DNA from 3 places in the Luteibacter sp. UNCMF366Tsu5.1 genome. Region 3 is predicted to be linked to each of the others. Evidence: predicted binding sites of a transcription regulator. Region 3 holds the regulator's gene; each other region holds the start of a gene.
The links. Region 3 encodes FliA, which starts transcription of late flagellar genes. Its sites were predicted from a motif close to TAAAGTTTNNCNNNCNNNGGCCGATAA; they were not measured.
Positions count from the first base shown of each region.

Region 1: BT115_RS04010 (methyl-accepting chemotaxis protein) is a predicted target of FliA. The motif match lies at 2,576-2,602, and genes of this name have one in related genera.
Region 2: BT115_RS01080 (GGDEF domain-containing protein) is a predicted target of FliA. The motif match lies at 1,663-1,689, and genes of this name have one in related genera.

Region 1 covers NZ_FPIS01000001.1:918,291-926,186, reverse strand. The annotation lists gene BT115_RS04015 (beta-glucosidase family protein) at 1-2,265, shown strand, start outside; gene BT115_RS04010 (methyl-accepting chemotaxis protein) at 2,739-4,442, shown strand; gene BT115_RS18835 (AAA family ATPase) at 4,650-5,213, opposite strand; gene BT115_RS04000 (hypothetical protein) at 5,498-6,160, opposite strand; gene BT115_RS03995 (hypothetical protein) at 6,388-7,896, shown strand, end outside.
Region 2 covers NZ_FPIS01000001.1:255,085-262,980, forward strand. The annotation lists gene BT115_RS01075 (vWA domain-containing protein) at 1-58, opposite strand, end outside; gene BT115_RS01080 (GGDEF domain-containing protein) at 117-1,628, opposite strand; gene BT115_RS01085 (DUF427 domain-containing protein) at 1,928-2,305, shown strand; gene egtB (ergothioneine biosynthesis protein EgtB) at 2,326-4,491, shown strand; gene BT115_RS01095 (hypothetical protein) at 4,504-4,695, opposite strand; gene BT115_RS18605 (hypothetical protein) at 4,848-5,462, opposite strand; gene BT115_RS01105 (hypothetical protein) at 5,461-6,024, shown strand; tRNA gene BT115_RS01110 (tRNA-Ala) at 6,080-6,155, opposite strand; gene BT115_RS01115 (ribonuclease D) at 6,228-7,346, opposite strand; gene BT115_RS01120 (formylglycine-generating enzyme family protein) at 7,456-7,896, shown strand, end outside.
Region 3 covers NZ_FPIS01000001.1:1,521,888-1,529,783, forward strand. The annotation lists gene BT115_RS06720 (chemotaxis protein CheA) at 1-86, opposite strand, end outside; gene BT115_RS06725 (protein phosphatase CheZ) at 94-735, opposite strand; gene cheY (chemotaxis response regulator CheY) at 745-1,146, opposite strand; gene BT115_RS06735 (RNA polymerase sigma factor FliA) at 1,206-1,937, opposite strand; gene BT115_RS06740 (P-loop NTPase) at 1,934-2,809, opposite strand; gene flhF (flagellar biosynthesis protein FlhF) at 2,859-4,199, opposite strand; gene flhA (flagellar biosynthesis protein FlhA) at 4,293-6,401, opposite strand; gene flhB (flagellar biosynthesis protein FlhB) at 6,404-7,546, opposite strand; gene fliR (flagellar biosynthetic protein FliR) at 7,543-7,896, opposite strand, start outside.

The DNA.
Region 1 (7,896 bases), 600 kb from region 3:
AAGCAGTTCGGCTCATCGATTGGGCGTGACGCGCGCCAGCTCGGTTTCCAGAACATCCTCGGTCCGGGCGTGAACATGTACCGGACGCCGTACGCGGGGCGTGCGTTCGAATACATGTCCGGTGAAGATCCCTACCTGGGCGCCGCACTCGTTCCCCAGGTCATCGACGGCATCCAGGACCAGGGCGTCTGGGCCACGCTGAAGCACCTGGTCGCCAATGACGAGGAAAACAATCGCCTTGCGGTGAACATCTCGGTCGATGAGCGGACGTTGCGCGAGCTATACCTCGTTCCCTTCGAGTCGGCAGTCAAGGCTGGCAAGCCCGCAAACATCATGTGCGCTTTCAATGGTGTCAATGGTCCGCTTGCCTGCGAGAACGCGCATCTCAACAACGAGATCGTCAAACAGCAGTGGGGCTTCAAGGGCTTCATCGAGTCCGATTACAACGCGTTGCAGGATGGCACCAAGGGCGCGCTGGGTGGTACCGATCTGGACATGCCCAACGGGCAGTTCATGAATGCGACGACACTCCAGCCGCTTATCGCCAACGGCACGATTCCCCAATCGGTCATTGACGACAAGGTGCGCCGCATCGTGCGGCAGATTGCGTTGTTTGGCTTCACGGATAATACGGTTTCCACGGACAACACGCAGACGCCCGAGCAGCGCGCGCAGAGTCAGGCGATGGCACGAGACATCGCGCGTGAAGGCACCGTATTGCTGAAGAACGACCACAACAATCTGCCCCTGGCCAGCGATCATCCGCTGAAAGTGGCGGTCATCGGTTACCGCTCCGTCACAGCACCGCCGTCCGGGTTTGGCAGCGCCAACATCAACCCGAATGAGTACGTCAATGACATCGACGGCATTCGCGCGGCTGCACCCCAGGGAAGTCAGGTCGATTACATCGACCGGATGTCCCTCGATCCTGGATTGACTCCGAGCGTGGGTGGCTTCACCGGTGCTTATTCGTCGAACGGCCAGACTGTCACCCGCGACGACCGTCTGATCAATCTCGACTGGAACAATGGTGGCTCACCCTTCGGTAGCGCCATGCCGGATGCGGCCGTTTGGTCCGGAAAGATCACTCCGACGACGACGGGCGATCATGTCTTCAAGGTGAGGGCCGACGGTGCAGTGCGCGTCCAGATCAACGGGCAGGAGATCGTCAACAACGGCGCAGGCACCGTCATCACGCCGTCGATTCCACCGACCATCCCCTCGTACGGCACAATTCGCCTTCAGGCGGGCCAAACCTACGATGTGAGCATCCAGTACGAGCGCAAGCCAAACTACTTCGGCACGCTGGGCGGATTTCAGGGTGTGCAGTTCAGCTGGGCGTCGCTCGTCCCGACGACGGATCTGGGCCAGTACGATGCCGTTGTCGTGGTCGGTGGTCTGGGTTCCGAATACGAAGGCGAGGGTTTCGATCGACCGTTCATCCTCCCCGAGGCCCAGGACGAGCTGATCGCCAACGTGGCCGCGGCGAACCCTCGCACCACGGTCGTGATGCACGCCGGCGGCGGTGTCAGCATGCGGGCCTGGGTCGATAAGGTGGCAAGCGTGCTTTATCCCTGGTACGCGGGCGAGGAGGGCGGTGCGGCGATTGGTGAAATCCTGTTCGGCAAGGTGAATCCTTCGGGCAAGCTGCCGATCACGATCGAGCGCGATGAGAAGGACAACCCGACGTACGCCAACTACCCGTTCCCGCAGAACAGTACGGCGAACAAGGAAATCGTCTATTCCGAGGGCCTGCTCAATGGGTATCGCGGCTTCGAGGCAAAGGGCATAACCCCTGAATTCGCGTTCGGTCACGGGTTGTCGTACTCCTCGTTTACCTATGGCGCGGTGCATGTGACTTTCGGGAACGTGCCCTATCTGGACGACCGCCAGATCGTGGCCCGGGCTCAGTTCACGATCACCAACACGAGCCAGCGCGAAGGTACCGAGGTGGCGCAGGTTTATGTGGGCGAGGACGCGCCGCCCGTTTCCCGCCCGAAGAAGGAATTGAAGGGCTTCGCGCGCGTTACCTTGAAGCCGGGCGAAACCCGTCAGGTCGCGGTGCCGTTGAACGCACGTGCTTTCGCCTGGTTCGATACGTCGGTCAATACGTGGCGTATCGACCGCGGCAGCTATACAGTCTCCGTGGGCGGTGCGTCGGATGCCATTGCCGGTACGGCCAGCATCACCCTGCCGCGAGATCAGTTGTTGTCGGTGAAAGACAGCCTGCCGGTCGTCGAGTCGACCCGCCGCAACGAGCGGTAAAGAAACACTCCAGTGGGAGGCGGCATTGGCCGCCTCCCACTGGGATTCCGCTGTTCACGCGCTTTCACCAGACTCTGGAAGGCGTACATATCGAGTCATTCCACCGCTCCCTTTTATCTGCGCTGTTGCAGCGCATCCCGGAAGGAAGGCTCACGTTGGCGGAATACTTAATAGTCTGCGTTACGGTCGAGGATGATGGCGGGATTTAATGGACTACACGGTTCGCAATATTTGCGGACCTTGAATTACCCCAGCTTCTTGTTGGCTGTCGCAGCGTAAAAAAGCGAATTAGTTGCATTAACTGCCGAATTTAAGTTTCGACCGAATTTGCCGAAAACGTATAGGTAACCGGTCAGTACATCAGTCGCCAGGTGACCGTATGGTCATCACGACCCGTGCTTCCCGGCATTTCGGCAAAAGCGCCCGCTCCTGAAAACGGCGGTAGCTCGCGCCTTCTCTGCCCAGGAGGCACCATGCAATTCATCAAACTGGCTTCACGCAACAAGCTCATCTTCAGTGGTTTCGCCGCCATCGCCATGGTAGTGATCGTGCTCGTCGGACTCGTCTACGCCGCACTGCAGACCATGGAGCGGAGCACCCGCATGGACCTGCACTCGAACGAGGTGCTGCGGGTAGAGGGAGCGCTCCTGGGCGCCCTGGTCAACATCGAAACCGGTGAGCGCGGCTACCTGATCACGGGCAAGGAGGCCTCGCTGGCGCCGATGATCGCGGGACAGGCCGCCTATGCGGATGCCCTTTCCAAGCTGCGCCAACTCACGATCGACAATGCCGAGCAGCAGAAACGCCTCGCGGATATCGATGCGGTCTATCGCAGTTGGACGACCGATGCGATCGATCCAGTCATCGCTCTGCAGAAGAAGCAGCCGGAGAACAGCGGATCGAGCGCGGAGGCACTGGCGTACGAGCGCGAGGGCAAGGGCAAGGCCCGGATGGACGAGATGCGCGACCTGCTGGGAAAGTTCGTCGGTGCCGAGACAGCGCTACTTGACGAGCGTTCGGCTCAGGCCGCCACGACGCGTGCGCGTACCGACGGTATCCTCCTGGGCGGCGGTCTGCTCGCTCTGCTGGCGATCGTCGGCGTGGCGACCGCGCTCGTGCGCAGTATCCTCGCGCCGCTGGAACATGCCTCGGCCGTGACGGCGCGCATCGCAGCGGGTCACCTGGGCGAGTCGGTGTCGGTCACGCGCAACGACGACCTGGGACGCATGCTCAATGCGCTGCACGCCATGGACGAGAATCTCGCTCGCATCGTCGGCGCCGTGCGCGAGAACGCGGTGCAGGTTGAGCACGCCGCACGCGATATCTCGGCGGGTAACGACGATCTTTCCAACCGCACCCAGGAGCAGGCGTCCTCGCTGGAGGAAACCGCGGCATCGATGGAAGAGATGTCGTCCGCGGTCAAACAGAATGCATCGGGTGCGGCGCTTGCCCAGCAGATCTCCCAGGGCCTGCGCACCGACGCCAAGAACGGTGGCGCGGTAGCCGACGAAGCCGTGGAAGCGATGAAGCAGATCTCCGAGGCCAGCCGGAACATTGGCGAGATCGCGGTGTTGATCGACGAAATCGCCTTCCAGACCAACCTGCTGGCCTTGAACGCGGCCGTGGAAGCGGCGCGTGCGGGTGAGCAGGGCCGCGGCTTTGCGGTCGTGGCCGCCGAGGTCCGCAACCTCGCGCAGCGCAGCGCCGCCGCCGCCAAGGACATCAAGAGCCTGATCGGCACCACGGTGCAGCGGGTGAGCACCGGCTCGGACCTGGTCAATCGCACCGGGCAGGCACTGGTCACCATCGGCAACAGCGCGACCAAGGTCGCCGACATCGTCAGCGAAATCTCGGCCGCGTCGCAGGAACAGTCGGCGGGCGTGGAACAGGTCAACGTCGCCGTAGCCTCCCTCGACGACGTGACCCAGCAGAACGCTGCGTTGGTGGAGGAAGCCAGCGCCGCCAGCCGCCAGGCTCTCGAGCTTGCTCAGGAACTGACGCGTCAGGTGGCCTTCTTCAAGCTCGCGGACTCGGCGGCTGTGGTAGCTGGCGCGTCGTCGAAGCCGTCGCCGCAGCCCGTCAAGGCGGCTCCGGTGTCTGCACCCCGCGAGCCGTTGATGGCGATGGCGCCCGCGGCCCAGCCGGCCCTCGCTTCGGGACAGTGGCGCGAGTTCTGAGGGTAGTGGCTTTGGGTATCCCGACGCGGGGCGACACATCGCCCCACGTCGAAGCGGAGAAACTCACGGCTGCCGCGATCTCTAAATGAATATGCAGACGCCCGGCTTTTGGCCGGGCGTCATGCTTTGCAGCCGGCGCATTGATTCAAAGACAGCGGATTACCGCATTGCTTGACGGCTGCTGCCGCGTTCCTGCTGATCCTGTTGCTAGCCCGCGCGCGGCGCGTCATGCAAAACAAGTTGCCAGTCCGCATAGACGCGTGCGATGGCATTGACCGAACCAAGAAACACCTTGGGCACGTCAGCGGAATCGAAGAGCACACGATATCTCTTCCGGTTTCGCGGAGAGACGATGGCGATATGGTGCAGCATCGACAGCGTGACGTTGTCGCTCGCTCCATGCAAACCGCCGATCCGTGCCCGGTCACCGCGCGCCCGTCGCAAGTAACGGCCAAGACTGGTGAGCGTGGAAACATCCAGCAGCACCAATCCGGTCGATCGAGCCAGTCGCTCGGGGAAGCACGCGGAGTAATTGCCATCGATGACCCATCGCTCAGAAGCAATGGCTTGATCGTGTAGCTGCCGGAACTCGTCGTTCGGACGGGGCTGCCACGCGGTTCCAGGAAGGTGATGGAACTGATCCAGGTGTATCACCGGCAACTGGCGAACGCGGCCGATCGCATCGGCAAGCGTCGACTTGCCACTATTGGATGGACCGAGGATGCAGATGCGTTCTCCGAGTGCTTCGATTCGTAAAAAAAAATCATCCATTTGACTGATCCACACTCAGGGCCGGAAACCGGCTTCGGCACAAAACGATACCTCGTGGATGGGCATTTCAGCTCGAAATTGAGCCCCAAAAACGCAGCCTTGGCCCGAGCGTCGATTGGTGGAGGTGGCGGGACAAATCCGGCGGATTCAGGCAAATGCCTGATCTCCTTGCACCGACCTGCGGCCAATGCCCCACAGAACCCCCAGCCGTGATACCCGGGCTGTGACTCTAGTTTTGATCGATTCCAGGCGGCGGGCAACTCATGGCGAGCAGGCGGTTTCGTTCAAAGTGACGGCTTCTCGTCTTTTCTAACCTCAGAAGACGAGGATGCATCCCTCGCGGTGTCTGCTGGCGTGCCGGCCAACGGGTTGATGAAGACGAGCGCATCAAGGTCTGCGTTGTAGCGAACAAATAAACCGTGCCGTCCGTTCCCTGAGTCGCCAGCAATAGTCACGTTATCGGCGTCCGGTCCATGTAGTTGATTGAGCAACTCAAAAAAACGGGTGAGGGCGGGCGCCGGGTCCTCCCCTGGTGTAAAGACCAGCCTGATGGACGTACCCCCATCAAAATTGGCGATGACTCCGATCCGGTGGGAGTAGCGCGGGACATCGGGCAGTTTGCCGGGCGTACCCGTGAGTTCAACGTCCGGCCCGTTGTCGCCGAGAACGCGCTTGCTCAGCTTCTTGATGGCGCCTTCGAGCGCTTTGTAGCCCGCTTTGCCCGCCTCTTCAAAAAACGCTTTGAAGAGGCTATTGACTGCGAGCGCAACGATGACGGCCGGCGGAATGAAAAGCTCTAGCGCAGCGTATGGCGTGTTGGAGCGGACCGTGCGCCTGAAGACGATATTGCTGCTGGCGAGCTCTGATTCGAGGTCGTCAAAAGGCCTAGCTGGCATGCCCTCCAAGACGACTAAGTGAACGGTCGGCGTTTGTGTCGATTCGGTCATCACTAGGTTCTTCCTGTGGGTTAGGCGTGCATCGTCGCGGGTGCTGGTCGCAGTTCACGAGACGAGTGGCTCACCCGTCGCGCAACCGGTATCCGTTTGCCCGCCGCCGACCTTGATGGGAAGGGCAGCCCTTTAAGCGTTTCCATCGCGCCCCTGTATCTGACTACTGGAAAGGGAATGCACGGCACAGCAGAATGAGGTAATACATATGCACCAGGAAGTGATGCATGAAGGCAAACCTCAAGGGACTCGTCCAGCGACTCAAGCTCGAAAACGGCAAGGGGATGATGCCCCTCTACGAAGCCATTTCGAATTCGATGGACGCCATCATCGAAGCAGGCAAGGCCGGTGCGGCCGGTCGCATCGACATCAGGCTTATCCCGCTGCAAGACCTGGGAGCGAGCGCTGTTGAAGGCAAACTGGTCGTTGATGGGGTCGAGGTCACCGACAACGGTATCGGGCTGGATGATGGGCATCTCGCCGATTTCCGGGAAGCCCACACGGTCTCGAAACTCAAGGCTGGTGGCAAGGGCGTCGGTCGTTTTACCTACCTCAAGGTTTTCGATGAGGTCCGCGTAATCAGCGTTTTCGGCAAGGACCGCCAGCGCAGGCGGCGGGACTTCCCGTTCGACTTCGCCGACGAGGACCTGACCAAGGCCGACGCGACAACGTCTGTCGAGGAACCCACCGGAACCAGAGTGACCATGAAGGGCATGGCGTCCCAGTACAGGGCCTCCTGGCCCGCTGACGTCGAAGGTGTCGCCCGTCGCATCATCGAACACTTCCTTATCCGGTTCGCCTCCCGGGGATGTCCGCAAATCACGGTGTCGGCCCTTGGATTTTCGACCGTGGACGTCAATCGACTGTTTGACACCTCGGTCGTCGGGCAAATCCAGGAGGCAACCTTTGAGGTCAAGGGGCAGCAGTTCTCTGTCCAGGTCCTCCGCCAGTTGGGAACGAACCGCAGCCACGAATACCACCTCTGCGCGACCTCGCGGGATGTGGCATCGGCCAAGCTCAAAGACCTCCTGCCAGAGTTGCCGGACCGGTTTGTGGGCGAGGACGGCAAGGCATTCAGCCTGATTGCGTTGGTCACCGGTGAGTATCTGGACGAGAACGCCAACCAGGAGCGGACAACCATCACGTTCGAGAGCGACGAAGGGCTGGAACTCGATCGCGTTTCCATCTCCCGGCGGGCCCTCAACAAAGCCATTGGCGACACGCTGCGAACCCTGCTCGCCGAAGACCTGCGGGTGACCAACGCCGAGAAGATTGCCCAGATTGAGCGGTTCGTGGAGAAAGCACCGGAATACCGGGTCCTCACCCATGAGCGGTACCGCGCCCGTCTCGAATCCCGTGTCTCTCCAGGACTAACAGACACGCAACTCGACGAAACCCTGCTCCACATCCGCCGCGAAATCGAAGATGAGGTGTCCAGGGAGGAGAAGAGCCTGGCTGCCCGGATGGAGAAAGAATCGTTCGACAAGTATCAGGAACGGTTCAAGGTGCTCATGGAGGAGCTCAACGAAGTCGGCAAGGCCAAGCTGGCCTCCTATGTCGCCCACCGTCGGACCCTGCTGGACCTTGTTGATGCCAGCCTGAAAAAGTCCCGCACGGACGACAAATATCCGCTGGAGAAAGTGCTCCACAAGATGGTGTTTCCGATGGGAGCAACGTCGAAGGACGTGTTCTTCGAGCAGCAGAATTTGTGGCTCATCGACGAGCGCCTGTCTTTC
Region 2 (7,896 bases), 1.3 Mb from region 3:
CCGCGGCCAGCACGAGGCCGGCAAAGAGAAGGGGCAGGGTGACGCGTAGCGTGTTCATCGTGCATGGCCTTGTTGGGGGGACATGACGGTGAAACGCTGCAGGATGCCAAACGGGGTTAAACCAACTGGCGCGATCCTTCCGCACGGGCCGCATCCAGCGGCGGTCCTTCGGGTGCGCCGACGCGGTTGCGTCCGGCCTGCTTGGCGCGATACAGCGCCCGGTCGGCTGCGTTGAGGAGATCGAGCGGGCCACCGTCGGCGCTCGGCCGGGCGATAGCGACACCGATGCTGATCGTGACCACGCCGAACGGGCTCGAAGGATGCACGATCGCCATGCGTTCGATGTGGCTGCGCAGGTCTTCGGCCAGGGCCTTTGCATCGCCGAGGTGCGTGCCCGGCGCGATCACCGCGAATTCCTCGCCACCGAAGCGTGCAAGAAAATCGCTGGCGCGCAGTCCACTGCCGAGCAGACCGGTGGCGATGGAACGCAGGCAGTCGTCGCCTGCGAGATGGCCGTAGCGGTCGTTGTAGCCCTTGAACAGATCGACGTCGATCATCAGCAGCGCGATGGGATCGCGCTGTCCCGGGCGATGCCATTCGCGGAGCAGACGCTCGTCGAGCGCGCGACGGTTAGCCAGGCCGGTCAGGCTATCCACGAAGACCAGGCCCTGCAGTTCGTCGCGTCTGCGCTCCAGGCGATATTCCTCTTCCACGAGGCTGACCTGCACGAGCGACCCGCGCAGTCCGATACCGACCACGGCGGCCACGGCGGCAACGATGCCCAGTGTGGGATAGCCCGGAATCACCATCAACCCGAAGCCGAGCACGCTCATGGCGAGAAACGTGGGGCTCGCACTCTGCACGAAACGAATGACGTACACCGGAGGATGCCAATACCGCCGCGGCTGCCGTGTGACCGCGGACGCGAAGAGCGCCAGGAACGGCAGGTCGAGCAGCGCATCCCAGCTCGATGTACCGAATTCCGGATGCCCGTTGAGTGCCACGAAATGGTTGTAGAAGAAGCCGGAGAACGCATAAGTGACGAAGAACGCCGTTACGCCGCGGAAGAAGAAATGATCGTCGGCGCGGTCGGTGGCGATATAGCGCAACAAGGCAGCGATCGCGAGGCACACGTTTTCGAAGTCGAGCATGTAGGCGACTTCGAGCGCCTGTTTCGTGCCCATGGCGCCTTCGAGCGACACGATGGAGAAGGTGCGCACGTAGAACAGCACCCCGAGCAGCGACGCGAGCACCAGGTCGATCACTGTCGCCCAGTGCTTCCGCGCTGCTACCGGCGCCGACGACACCGTGACCAGCACCGGCAGCACGTACAGGATGTAGAAGAACATGCTGTCGCCAGGCGCCGGATTGGAATTCTCCAGCACGTAGTTCTGGCGAGCGGACAGGGACATCCCCACGGTCCAGAGCGCCAGGCTGGCGAAGAGCAGCCACCACCGGCGATCCCGCGGCGTTCCCGAGCGCTGCCAGGCGAATACGACGCTCGCCATCGCCAACGCAGCCGAGGAAAAGAAAAACACGTACGACGCCGCCATGCCGTAGGACGGCATGATCGTCAGGGCGAGCGCGTGGGCCGCGACGACCGCCGCTGCGGCGAGAAGCACTTTCATGGGTGACCCTCCCGCCACCTGCAATACGTTGGTCATATCGGCATGAAAGGCGAGAAGTTTAGTTGCCGGATCCCCATGGGGTCATGGTAAAGCGCCAGACCGCTCGCATGTAAAGCCGTGTGGGCAGACGGGTTTTTCGGCGTGACGACGCCCCGGCGGCGTGGTCCGGCTCGACTCGTGGGGAAAGTCCAAGAACCGATCTTTGCGAATCGGTAACTTCACCTGTTCCAGCGCGTCGGCTTGGATTCGTCCGTGCCGGCTCGCAGGATGTTCGATCTCCCCCTCCGAAGGAGTGCCTCATGTCTTCACGTCCCCATAAGATTCCCGGCCCCGATCATCCGATCACGGTGGAGCCTGCCAAGGGCAGGGTCGTGGTGCGCGACGGCGATCGTGTGGTCGTCGATACCCGGCGTGCGCTGGTGCTCACGGAAGCGAGCTACCCGCCCGTGTTCTACGTGCCGCGCGAGGATGCCGACATGGCCTCGCTGCGCCGCAGCGACCACCACACCTATTGCCCGTACAAGGGCGAAGCGTCGTATTACAGCCTGCCCGGCAACGAGGAGCGGGCGATCACGGCGATCTGGACTTACGAAGAGCCCTACGAGGCCGTGGACGCCATCCGGGGGCATCTCGCCTTCTATCCCGACCGCGTGCGCATCGAGCACACCCCCGACTGATGCAGCGCAAGGAGCCGCTCATGCACGACCTCATCGACAGCCCGACGGACGCCGCCACCTCGGCGCGCCAGACCACGGCGCTTTCCCTGGCCGACCGCTACGCGGCGGTGCGTGCGCGCACGGAGCGACGGGTCGCGGCGCTGGATCCGGAGGACATGGTCGTGCAGTCCATGCCAGATGCCAGCCCTGCGAAATGGCATCTGGCGCACACGACGTGGTTCTTCGAGACCTTTCTGCTCGGGCCGAATGTCCCGGGGTACGAGGTATTCGATTCCGAGTTCGGTTACCTGTTCAATTCGTATTACGAGGCGATCGGCCCGCGGCATCCGCGACCGATGCGCGGCCTGCTGACCCGTCCTTCCATCCACCAGGTGATGGCCTACCGTCACCATGTGGACCGGCACATGCACGCCTGGCTGGCGGGTGACGTGTCCGCCGACCTGGAAGCGCTCGTGTTGCTGGGTTTCGCGCACGAGGAACAGCATCAGGAATTGCTGGTGATGGATGTACAGCATCTATTCGCGCAGTCGCCGTTGAAGCCAGCGTTCGATCCGCACTGGCCCGCGCCGGCGCCCGGAGCCACCGGGCGGTTCCGGGCCGTGAGCGGCGGCCTTGTACGCATCGGCGCGGAAGACGAGCCTTTCGCGTTCGATAACGAGGGGCCGGCGCATCGCGTCTGGCTGGAGCCGTTCGAGATCGCCGATCGCCTCGTCACCAACGGGCAGTGGCTGGCCTTCATGGCGCTGGGAGGCTACCGCCGCGCCGATCTGTGGCTGTCCGATGGCTGGGTGCAGTGCCAGGAGGACGGATGGGACGCGCCGCTGTACTGGCGACATGACGGCGAAGCCTGGTCGCACATGACGCCGGGTGGCTGGCGTCCCGTCGATCCGGATGCGCCGGTCACGCACATCAGCTACTACGAGGCAGACGCGTTCGCGCGCTGGGCCGGTGCGCGGCTTCCCACCGAGGCCGAGTGGGAACACGCGGTGCGTACGCGGCCCGATCTTCAGCAAGTGGACGACGTCGCCTGGCAGTGGACCGCCAGCGCCTATTCGCCCTATCCGGGGTTTCAGGCGGCGGACGATGCCGTCGGCGAATACAACGGCAAGTTCATGATCGGCCAGATGGTGCTGCGTGGCGGTGCCAGCGTGACGCCGCCCGGACACTCGCGGCCCACGTATCGCAACTTCTACCGCCCCGGCCAGCGCTGGATGTTCAGCGGCGTGCGTCTGGCGCGTTCCGCGGGATCGGGTTCGAGCGGCGAACGTCTGGCCTTCCTGCGCGACACGTTGGCTGGCCTCTCGGCATCGCCGAAAGCTTTCCTGCCGAAGTATTTCTACGATGGTGCAGGCTCCGCGCTGTTCGAGGCGATCTGTGTCACACCCGAGTATTACCCGACGCGTACCGAAGCCGCGTTGCTCGACGATATCGCACCGACGCTCGCGGCAAGCATCCCCGATGGGGCCGTGCTGCTCGAACTGGGCAGCGGTGCCAGCGAAAAGACGCGCATGCTGCTCGACGCCGCACCGTGGATTTCCGCCTACGTGCCCGTGGACATCAGCGCCGATGCGCTGGACGGTGCCGTGCGCCGTCTGCGTGAGGCGTATCCCGCGCTTGCCGTGCATCCGGTGGTCGCAGACTTCACCCAGGCCATCGACGTGCCCAAGGCGCTGGCCGGCCGGCCGGTCGTGGCGTTCTTCCCCGGCTCCACCATCGGCAACTTCACCCACGACGAAGCGGCGGCACTGCTGCGCTTCGTTCGCGAACGACTCGGCCCGTCGGCGCACTTCATCGTGGGCGCGGACCAGGTGAAGGACGTGAACGTACTTCTGGCAGCCTACGACGACGCGGGCGGCGTCACGGCAGCGTTCAACCGCAACGTGCTTGTGCGCATCAATCGTGAGCTGGGCGCGGACTTCGTGTCCGAAGCCTTCGAGCACCGCGCCATCTGGAACGCAGAACGTGAGCGCATCGAGATGCATCTGGTGAGCAGGGAAGCGCAGGAGGTGACGCTCGCCGGACAACGTTTCGCGTTCGCCGCTGGCGAAAGCATCCACACGGAGAACTCGCACAAGTTCACGCCCGAATCGTTTGCGCGTCTTGCGGAAGCGGGTGGCTGGCGGATCGAGCGGGAATGGATTTCCCCGGCGCCCGCCTTTGGCGTGTTCATGCTGCGGGCCATCTGAGCCCGCAGCAGCTCAACCGGATATCGACGCCTGCAACGCAGCGGCCAAGCCCGCGTCGCCGCTGAGGATGTCTTTCCATGCGAGCGCAATACCGTTGCGCTTGCCCTTCGCCACGAGCTTCATGCCATCGGGATCGATGGTCAGCGTATACGCCTGGCCGTCGACGACGAGTTCGCGTTTAAGGGGTTTGTCCAGGGGCGTCATGACGTTCTCCGTGGCGTTCCTCGCACGATGCGCGCGCCAGTGTCACGGGTTCGTGCAAGTTTGCATGGGTGGCGATATGAGCATCATCTATCTGATTTTTCTTTGATTCTCGCCTTTGACGCTGGGGTTTATCGCTTGCTAGCGTGAGCGCCTCATCGACAGGAGGTCGGCATCATGAAATTTCTCGGGCGCGGAAGGAACGCGAGGAGCGGCGAGCTCGATCCGAGCTTCGGAACGGACGGCGTCGTCGAAGTACGGTCCCTGGAAATTTCCCCAACAACCTGACGTCGGTTGCCTTTGACGAAGCCTCCCGCCTGATCGTCTACGGTAGCTATCAACGGGTCGAATCGGCGGTCGATCAGATGGGCGCTGCAAGGCTGCTGTCGGACGGCACCATCGACGAGGATTTCGGGGATAGCGGTGACGGCTTTCTTGCGGCGCCTGCCGCGATCCCCGCCAGCACGATGAGCGGCCTCGCCTTGCATCGCGAAGGGTTCGTGGTCACCGGTCCGGCAGGTGATCTCTTGCCTGTGCTGGCTTTCGATACGGATGGACGATACCTCGCAGACACGAGTTTCATCGACGAGCAGCAGGTGTCGTTGCCGCGTGTGGCGGTGCTGCGAGGTGGAAGCATCCTGCTCGCAAGCTCGGGTCAGCGAGGCGGCTGGCTTTATCGAAGGCGCGCTGACGGTTCCCAGGATGAGGACTTCGGTGAAGGGGGGGAGGCTCACGTTCCTCCCTGACGCGTTCGTGATGATCTCTTCCATGACGCTAGCCGATTCGGGTTTCTACATCGGCGGTGGCTATGGCGACGATGGGTTCGTCGGGCGCTGCGATCGCGACGGGCTGCCGGACGCGACATTTGGCGACGCGGGTTTCCTCACGCTGAGATTCCAGGGCTTCAGGTATTCGGACTGCCGCCGGTTGAGTGTCACCCGCGAGCGGAAGCTGCTTGTCGTCTTGCTCGGTGTGGGCACGTCAGGCCAGGTCGAGTGCGCCATCGTGCGGTTGAACGACGATGGATCGACGGACCTGGGTTTCAATCGGGGTCAGCCCGTGAGCTTGCCTGGTCAGCTCGCCGAGGGGCTGGCACAGGATTCTGCGGGCAGGATCGTCGTGGGTCTGGTCGACTTGCAGCAGGGCAATGTGCTTGTACGGCTGCATCCCAATGGTATGAGGGATACAAGCTTCGGCGCAGAGGGAAATGGAGAAGTCCGCGTGCCGTTTGCCCTGTTCCGCCTAAAGGATACGGGTATCCAGACCGATGGACGCATCGTCGCGAGCGGCGAAAGGGGCTCCATCACGACGCTCATCAGGCTGCTGCCGTAGGTAAACGCAAGAACCCCGAAGAGCATGCCCTTCGGGGTTCTCGGTCTGGCATAAGTGGTGGAGCGGAGGAGGATCGAACTCCCGACCTTCGCATTGCGAACGCGACGCTCTCCCAGCTGAGCTACCGCCCCACGAAGCGCGAACTATATCAGCCGAAATGGGCGCTGCCAACGGGTGCGCACTTGGCGCGTCCCGCGGTCGGTTCAGCCCGGCAGCAGCGCCGCCAGCCGTTCGAACAGTACCTCACGGCGCCAACCTTCCAGCGCCTCCGGCCAGTGGCCGGTCATCACGAACTCTTCCATCGAGCGGCGCGCGCAGAGCAGGCCCGGGGGAAGATCGAGCTGGGTGGCGAGGGTATCTACCGCACTGCGCATTTCGTTGATCGCGCGCTTCGCCTCGCCGACGGGGTGGCCGACGATAGGCGCGGTGCCTTCGATGTCCTCGGCGTCCAACGGACGGTGCAGCAGGTCGAACAGCTCCTGGCGCTGCGGCGAGCGCAGGGCCCGCGTACCACGGGTGCGTTCGTCGAGGTTCGCGGCCATTGCGGGCAGGTTGCCGACGAGGTCCAGGGCCTGCACGTCTTCGAGCAGCCAGGAGCGGGGCTTGTCCAATGCGCGGGCCGTGGCCTCGCGCCAACGCAGCACGCGACGGAGCAGAGCTTGTTTCTCCGGCGACCATTCACTCGCCGCCTTGAAGCCGCGCTGCGGTTGCGGGTCGCCTTCGCGATGGCTGGCGCGGCGTTTCATGCGCGCGCAATCCTCGGCGTGCCACGCGCTGCGCCCGCGCTCGGCGAGCCGTTCGGAGAGGATGCGATGGACAGGGTGCAGATGGACGACGTCCAGCGTGGCATAGAGCTTCTGCGATTCCGTGAGGGGGCGCTGCAACCAGTCGCTGCGCGTCTCGCCCTTGTCGAGTTCCGCGCCCACCAGCTCGGCGACCAACGCGCGATAGCTGATGCCCAAGCCCATCCCCACGAAGGCGGCGGCGACCTGCGTATCGAACAAGGTGTGCGGGCCATCGGGCAGGAACGGCGACATCGCTTCGAGATCCTCGCCCGCGCTGTGCATCACCGTGACCACGGGTTGTGCGGCGAATACCGGTTGCAGCGCTTCGCCCAGCGGCACCGCCAGCGGGTCGATCAGCGCGTAGCGCTCGTCGTGGGCGAGTTGGAGCAGGGCGAGTTGCGGGTAAAAGGTGTTGCGGCGCATGAACTCGGTGTCGAGCCCGACGACGGCCTCTGCGCCGATCGGCGCGAGCCATGCGCCCAGCGCCTCGCGGCGGTCGATCCAGGGAGCGGTGGGAGCGAGTTCGCTCGTGGTCATGCAGGCGTCCTTGTGAGTCAGGGACGCGCCGACATCCCGTGTTGCCCTGTCGCGCGCGATTCCCTAAGGTGGCAGCGCACGATAGCAGGCCTGTACGGAACCGCACACCATGCCGAATACCGAGACCGTCCGCCGACAGCGCGCCATTGGCGGCGCGTTGGGCGTTGCCGTGCTCGCTTTCGCGCTGTTCTATCACTTCTTTCCGCAGGCACTTCACGTCCAGCCGACGCAGAACACCGCGCGCACGCCGCTGCGCGGCCAACCGGCGGTGATGGGCTTCGATCAGCGGCCACAGGCGGCGCCCCAGGCCGTTGCATCGGAGATCGACGCCGGGCCGCCGATCATGCTCGCGCCGGCCTCCGTGATCGCGGCGCGTCACCGCGAGAAGAGCGCGGACATCGTCCTGCCGGCGCAGAAGACCCCCGATTCGCCTGAGCTGGCCGCTCTGCTGGACCGCGGAGACAAGGCCCTGGCAGCCGATCGCCTGGTCGGCGGTCAGGACAGCGCGTCCGCGCTCTATGCCGCGGCGCTAAAGCAGAAGGCCGATAGC
Region 3 (7,896 bases):
ACGAGTTGTTCGCCCAGGCTTTCCAGCAGCTCGCGCGCCTCGATCAGAAAGACGTTGAGCAGCTCGTTGTCCAGCTCCACGCTCATAGGGCGCTCAGAAGCCGAATTCGCTGAGCAGGCGGTCCACTTCGTCCTGACTGACCTTTTCAGCAGCAGGCGCGGCACCACCGGCCAGCGTGCCGGTCAGGCGCACCAGCTCCACCAGCGACGATTCCACCTTGGCCATGAACGCTTCGACCTGCGCCACGCGCTGACCGGAGAGATCCTGCCAGGACTGTGCCTCGACCATTTCGCCAAAGCCGATGTCGCAGCTCTGGGCGAAGTCGCCCACACGCACGGCAAGCGCCGTGGCGCTGGTGGCGAAGGCGGGGTCGGCGTGATCGAGCACCAGTACTTCATCGGCCTGGCGGGCGAGCGCCTGTGCCTGCGGGCGCAGCTTTTCGCTGAAATCGAGGGTGCGATGGGCAGCCTGGGCGCTCATCTCGAGCACGTCGCGCAGGTGCTTGCGCGCGTCGCTCATGTTGCCCGGCACACCATCGTGCGAGATGTCGGCGGCAAGCCGGCGCGCGGATTCGTGCAGGTCGCGGGCCAGGTGGCCCAGCGCCATGAAAAGGTGTTGTTCGCGGCTGCGCAGGAGGCGATCGAGGGCCTCCTCGACCGAGGCGGGATCGTTCGCATCCAGCAGCTCGCGCAGTTCGGGCGCCACGTCGTGGCCAGGGGAAATCACGGTGTTCATGGTCGTTCCTTAGCCCGCGGCCGCGGCGAGTCGTTCGAAGATCTTGTCGAGTTTTTCCTTCAGCGTGACCGCCGTGAAGGGCTTGACGACGTAGCCGTTCACGCCGCTCTGTGCTGCCGCGATGATCTGATCGCGGTTGTTCTCCGCCGTCACCATCAGCACGGGCATGGCTTTCAGGGCGGCGTCGGCGCGAATGGCGCGGAGCAGGTCGATGCCGGTCATGTTCGGCATGTTCCAGTCCGTGACCACCAGGTCGAACGGCTGCGCGCGCAGCATCGCCAGCGCGGCATTACCGTCTTCGGCTTCCTGGATCAGGGTGTTGGTGAAGCCAAGCTCCACCAGCAGATTCCTGACGATGCGTCGCATGGTGGAAAAATCGTCCACCACGAGAATCTTCATGTTCTTGTCCAAAACGTTCTCTCCGCCTTGCTACCGCGTGTTCTTTTTCGGCGACGTCACGAAAGGTGCCGTCACTGCTTGTCTTTCCAGCCCGACATGCGTGCGCGGAGTCGAATCAGGGCCTGACCATGGATCTGGCATACCCGCGATTCGCTCACTCCCAACACCGCACCGATTTCCTTCAGGTTGAGTTCTTCGTCGTAGTACAGCGACATGACCAGCTTCTCGCGCTCGGGCAATCCGTCGATGGACTGCGCCAGTGCGCCACGCAGACCTTCCTGCTCGAACGTACCTTCCGGACCGGCCGCGTCCGGGTCAACCACGTCGATCGCCGCGCCTTCGTCGCCCTCGGGCGCCGTCAGGCTCAACAACCGCGCGCTCGCCGCGTCCGCCAGGATCTGGTTGTATTCCATGGCGTCGATGCCCAGCCGCTTCATCACTTCCGCGTCTTCGGCGTCGCCACCCGTCTCGTTCTCGATCTGCCTCGTCACCTCCGCAACCTCGCGCAACTTCCGGTGGACGGAGCGCGGGGTCCAATCCGTCTTGCGCAGTTCGTCCAGCATGGCGCCACGTATGCGGATACCCGCATAGGTTTCGAAGCTGGCCGCGCGAGTCGGCGAGTAATTTCTTGCGGCCTCAAGCAGCCCGATCATCCCGGCCTGCATCAGGTCGTTTGCATCCACGCTCGGCGGCAGCCGGCCCATCAGGTGATAGGCAATTCGGCGCACCAGCGGCGCGTGGGTCTTTACCAGTTCATCCGCTGGGATGCGCGTGATTTCAAGGTATTCGGTCGCGACGCTCACAGTGGTAGCCCTCCCCCCTGATGGGACCGTTCGGCGAAGAAGCCAATACGGCCCTGTGCACGGGGTTCGGGTTCACCCCATGTATCGACCGACCTGGCCAAATTCTTGAATCCGACCGCCGACCGGCTGCTGGGCCAGGCATCGACCACCGCCGACTGGCGGCGGATCGCCTGGCGCAGGTACTCGTCGTGCGGAACCATGCCCATGAAATCCAAGGAAACATCGAGAAAACGATTGGTCACCCGGGACAGCTTCTCGAAGAGCTGGCGCCCCTCCTGGGCGTGGCGAACCATGTTCGCCACGATGCGGAAGCGGTTGACCGCGAACTCGCGGCTCATGACCTTGATCAGGGCGTAGGCATCGGTGAGCGAGGCCGGCTCGTCGCAGACCACCACCACCACCTCGTCCGATGCCGCGGCGAACATGGAGACACTGTCCGAGATGCCCGCCGCCGTATCGACGATCAGGTACTCCGGCGCCAGCGGGTATTCGTCGAACGCCCGGATCACCGCCGCGTGCTCGATGTTCGGCAGCTGCGCCATGCGACGCGCGCCCGACGTGGCAGGGATCACCTTGAGGCCGTGTGCGGCCTGCAGGATGAGGTCTTCGATGCCGCACTCCCCTTCCAGCATGTGACCCAGGTGCCGGGTCGGCTGCAAGCCGAGCAGGACGTCGACGTTCGCCATGGCGAGATCGGCGTCGAGTAGAAGGACGTCACGGCCGCCCATCGCGAGCGCCATGCCGAGGTTGACCGCCACCGTGGTCTTGCCCACGCCGCCCTTGCCGCCGGCAATCGCGATGCTGCGGGTGGGGCGGCGATCGGCGAGCCAATGGAGCCCGGCGGCCTGGGTGGAATCGACGTGTGTGCTCATGAAGTAAGTCACTGCCGTGGGAGTCGGTTGCGGTTGAAGAGAAAGAGGGTCAAGCCAGGGCCGGCGCCACACCGCCGAAGCGGTCGGCGAGGATGGCGTCGTCGGGTTCGTCGCTACGCTGCTTGACGAGCTGCGCAGCCAGGCAGACCAGCTTGCGCGCATCGGCGGACGCAATGTCCTCGGGCACGCGCTGGCCGTCGGTGGTGTAGTCCAACGGCAGGCCGTGGCGGATCAGTGCGGACAGCGCGCCGCCGATCAGCGGCGCCTCATCGAGCTTGGTGAGGATGGCGCTCTGCGGAGCCAGCGGCGCATAAGCGCGCACCGCGTTGTCGATGGCCTGCGCCTGCGCGTTGGCCGCCAGTACGAGACAGACGCGCAGATCCGAGGTCGCACGCAGCGTCTCGAACTGCTGCTGAAGCTTCGGATCGTTGCCCGCCAGCCCGGCCGTATCGACCAGTACCGTGTTGCGGCCGCGCAGCTGGAGCAGCACGTTGCGCAGGCTGTTGGCGTCCTGCGCGTTGAACACGCGCACGCCGAGCAGGCGACCATAGTGTTCGAGCTGTGCCCCGGCACCGATGCGGTACTGGTCCGTGCTGATGAGGGCAACATTGGACGCACCGTGACGCAGCACCGCGCGCGCGGCGAGCTTCGCGATGGTGGTGGTCTTGCCGACGCCGGTGGTACCGACCAGCGCGATGACGCCGCCGCCCACCGTGTCGAAATTCCGTCCGCTCGTGCGGATGTTGCGCGAAAGGATGCCCAGCGGCAGATAGCGCGCCTGTTCGGGCGTCATGCCCGGCGGCAGTTCCGCGCACAGCGCGCGGGCCACGTCGGCGTCGATGCCCAACCGCGTCATCTCACGCAGCACACGGGCACGCAGCGGCTGCTCGCGATCCATCTGATTCCAGGCCAGCGTCGAGAGCTGCACTTCGAGCATCTCGCGCAGGTTGTTGATCTCGGCGCGCACGCCGTTCACGGCGGCATCGTTGTTGGGGGTGACGGTGGCGGCACGCACCACGTCGGCGACGCTGGCAGCCAGCGCCGCGCTCGACTGACGCTGCGGAGCATTGGTGTTCGGCTGGCTGGCCGGTGCCCCGCCCTTCGCGGCACGTTCGACGGCCGCGGCGGTGGCGGCGCGGGCCTGATCGATACGTGCGGCGCGCTCGGCGTCGTCGCGCAGCGCGCGCAGCGGCGACTCGTCGCGCTTCGGCGCGTCGACACCGAAGCCGGCCTCGCGCACCAGCGCTTCGTCGTAATCCAGCGCAGCGATGATCTCGATGCCGTCATCCAGGCGGCGCGTCGACAGAATCACGGCGTCCGGGCCTTGTTCGTCCCTGACCTGGCGCATGGCCTGGCGCATGTCGGGAGCAACGAATCGTTTGATTTTCATGCGTTCGATCCTGTCTTTGTCCTGGCGCCTCTTTCCCAGGCGCCACCATGTTCGTTCGGTCCGCGCGCCTATTCTTCGCGCGGCGTCTCATTCCTATCGCCCGAGGGCCGTCACCAGCTTGACGCGACGGTTGTCCGGAACCTCGTTGTAGGCGAGTACATGCAGGTTTTGGGCCACATGCCGCGTGAAGCGCGACAACCACGGACGAAGTGCCGGCGAGACCAACAAAACGGCCGGTTCCCCCGCCGCTTCCTGACGCCGCGCGGCGTCCGCGACGCTCTGCTGGAGGCGATCCGCCAGGCCCGGCTCGACGGCCGCTCCGGCAGGACCGCCGCCCTGCAGGGACTGGAGCAGGATCTGCTCCAGCTCCGGCGCCAAAGTAATGACAGGCACTTCCGTCCCGAGGCCGGCGATTTCCTGCACGATCTGTCGGCCGAGGGTGACGCGCACTGCGGCAGCGAGCACGCCGGGATCCTGGCTCTGGCCTGCATGCTCCGCCAACGATTCGACGATGCCGCGGAAGTTGCGGATGGGTACCCGCTCCGCGAGCAGGTTCTGCAGCACCTTGACCACGGCGCCGAGCGACAGGCGCTTCGGCACGAGGTCTTCCACCAGCTTCGGCGTCTGCTGGGCGAGACGGTCGAGCAACTGCTGCACGTCCTGGTGACCGATGAGCTCGTGCGCATGGTTCTGCAGGATGTGCGAAAGGTGGGTGGCGATCACCGTCGCCGGATCGACCACGGTATAGCCGAGCGTCTGCGCGTGCTCGCGCATGCCCGGCTCGATCCAGACCGCATCGAGGCCAAACGCGGGGTCGCGCGTGGCGATGCCGTTGATCGTGCCGTGCACACGACCCGGATCGATCGCCAGCATGCGCTCGGTGTGGATCTCCGCCTCGCCCATCGGCACACCCATCAGGGAGATGCGATAGCCGTGCGGCGCCAAATCGAGGTTGTCGCGGATGTGCACCGACGGCACCAGGAAACCCAGTTCCTGCGAGAGCTTGCGGCGCACGGACTTGATCCGCGCCATCAGCTCGCCGCCCTGCGCCTTGTCCACCAGCGGGATCAGGCGATAGCCCACTTCCAGACCGATGGTGTCCACCTGAGCCACGTCTTCCCAGGACAGTTCCAGCCGCTCGGCGGGCGGCGCCGCTTCCAGCGCCAGCTCGGTACCCGGGGCACCCGTACCGGCGGCGACACCCGCCGCGGCGTCGAGCTGCGCGCGGTTCAATTTCCACGCAGCAAAGCCGGCGATGGCCGCCAGGATGAGGAACGGAATATTGGGCATGCCCGGGATGAGACCCATCGTGCCCAGCACCGCCGCCGCGACACCGAGCGCCTTGGGCTGGCCGAAGAGCTGCCCCATCACGTGCTTGCCCATCTCCTGCGACTTGGAGACGCGCGTCACGATGACGGCCGTGGCGATCGAGAGCATGAGGCCGGGCACCTGCGCCACCAGGCCATCGCCGATGGTGAGCAGCGTGTACGTGCGCGCGGCCTCGGCAGCGGAGAGGCCATGCTGCAGCATGCCGATGAAGAAGCCGCCGATGATGTTGATCGCGAGGATCAGCATGCCCGCCGTGGCATCGCCGCGTACGAATTTCGACGCACCGTCCATCGAGCCGTAGAAGTCCGCTTCTTCGCGCACTTCCTGGCGGCGCTCGCGCGCCTGCTCCTGCGTCAACAGACCGGCGTTGAGGTCGGCGTCGATCGCCATCTGCTTGCCGGGCATCGCATCGAGGGTAAAGCGTGCCGTCACCTCGGACACGCGGGTGGCGCCCTTGGTCACGACCACGAAGTTGATGATGGTGAGGATTGCAAACACCACGAAGCCGACGGCGAAGTTGCCGCCGATGACGAACTCGCCGAACGCCTCGATCACCTTGCCCGCCGCACCCGGACCGTTGTGGCCGTGCAGCAGCACGACGCGGGTCGAGGCGATGTTCAGCGCCAGGCGCAGCAACGTGGCGAACAGCACCACGGTGGGGAACGAGGCCAGTTCCAGCGGTCGCATCACGTACATCGTCGCCAGCAGGATCACCAGCGAGAGCGCGATGTTGAAGGTGAACAGCAGGTCGAGCATGAACGGCGGCAGGGGCAGCATCATCATGCCGAGCATGATCAGCATCGCCACCGGTGCCACGACGCCGCGGCGGCCGATCTGGCGGAACGTGCCCATGAGGTTGGTGGAGGCTGCCATCGTCAGTTGTCCATGCGGTAGGGACCCATCAATTCAGGGTCGATGTCCTGCTTCGGGAGGTCGGGCGGGAGATCGCCCATGGCGATCGCCTGTTTCAACCGGAACACATAGGCCAGGATCTGAGCCACGGCGATATACAACGCCGACGGGATTTCCCGACCGATCTCCGTCGTGTGATACAAGGCGCGTGCCAACGGCGGCGATTCCACCACCGGCACCTTCGCGCCACCCGCCACGTCGCGGATCTGCTGGGCGATCACATCCATGCCCTTGGCCACCACGCGCGGCGCTCCCATGCGGTCTTCGTCGTATTTCAGCGCGACGGCGAAGTGGGTCGGATTGGTCACGATCACGTCGGCCGTCGGCACGTCTTCCATCATTCGACGGCGTGCCATCTGGTGCTGCATCTGACGGATTTTCGACTTCAGCTCCGGACTGCCTTCGTTTTCCTTGTGCTCGTCCTTCACTTCCTGCTTGGTCATCTTCATCTTCTTGGTGAAGCTGAACTTCTGCCAGGGCGCGTCCACCAGAGCGATGGCGCCGAGGGCGCAGGCGAAGACGAGGGAGGCATGCCCGAAGATGCCGAAGGCCTGGGCGATGCCGTTGCTCACCGGGCCGGTGCCTGCCGTGTACATCTCCTGCGTCGAACGGCGCAGGAACCAGGCCAGCGCGCCGCCGATCAGCAGCAGCTTCAGCAAGGATTTGCCGAGTTCGACCAGCCCGTTCATCGAAACCAGCCGGGAAAACCCCTTGATCGGATCGAGCCGGTCGAACTTCGGGATGAGTGCCTGGCCCGAAAAATTGAGTCCGCCCATCAGCGCCGACGCAGCGATCGCCGCGATTGCGGTCACGGCAAATACCGGGCCCAGCAGCTTCAAGGCTTCCAGCGCCGCCGCCGCCAGCGCGCGTGAGATGCCATCGGCGGCGAACAGGTCGTCGCGCGAATAGCGCAGCCCCACGTGCATGATGTTGGCCGCATGCGCAGCCATCTGCTCACGCGAGGCGATCATGGTGGTGACGCCCGAGAGCACCACCACCGCGGTGGAGAGGTCGCGCGAACGCGGAAGGTCGCCCTTCTCGCGAGCTTCGCGAAGGCGTTTATCACTAGGGGCTTCGGTGCGGTCTTCCTTGTCGGTCTCGCTCATGGCGAGGACCTCCCGACGAGTTGACGCATGGCGTCCCACGCCTCGGTCTGCAGCGAATCGAACGCGCCGGGGAGCGCGCGCAACGCAAGCCAGACGGCCAGCAGGCCGAGACAGATCGTGATCGGAAAACCGACCGCGAAGAGATTCATGGACGGAGCAGACCGGCTGATTGCACCGAAGCCCAGGTTCACCACCAGCGTCGCGGTCAACGCCGGCAAGGCCACGCGTACCGCGCCACCGAACAAATGGCTGGCGAACTCGAGCACACCCCACAGACCGTTGGTGCCGATGCCCTGCTCGCTCACCGGCAACGAGCGGAAGCTATCGGCCAGCAGCGCAATCAGCTGCAG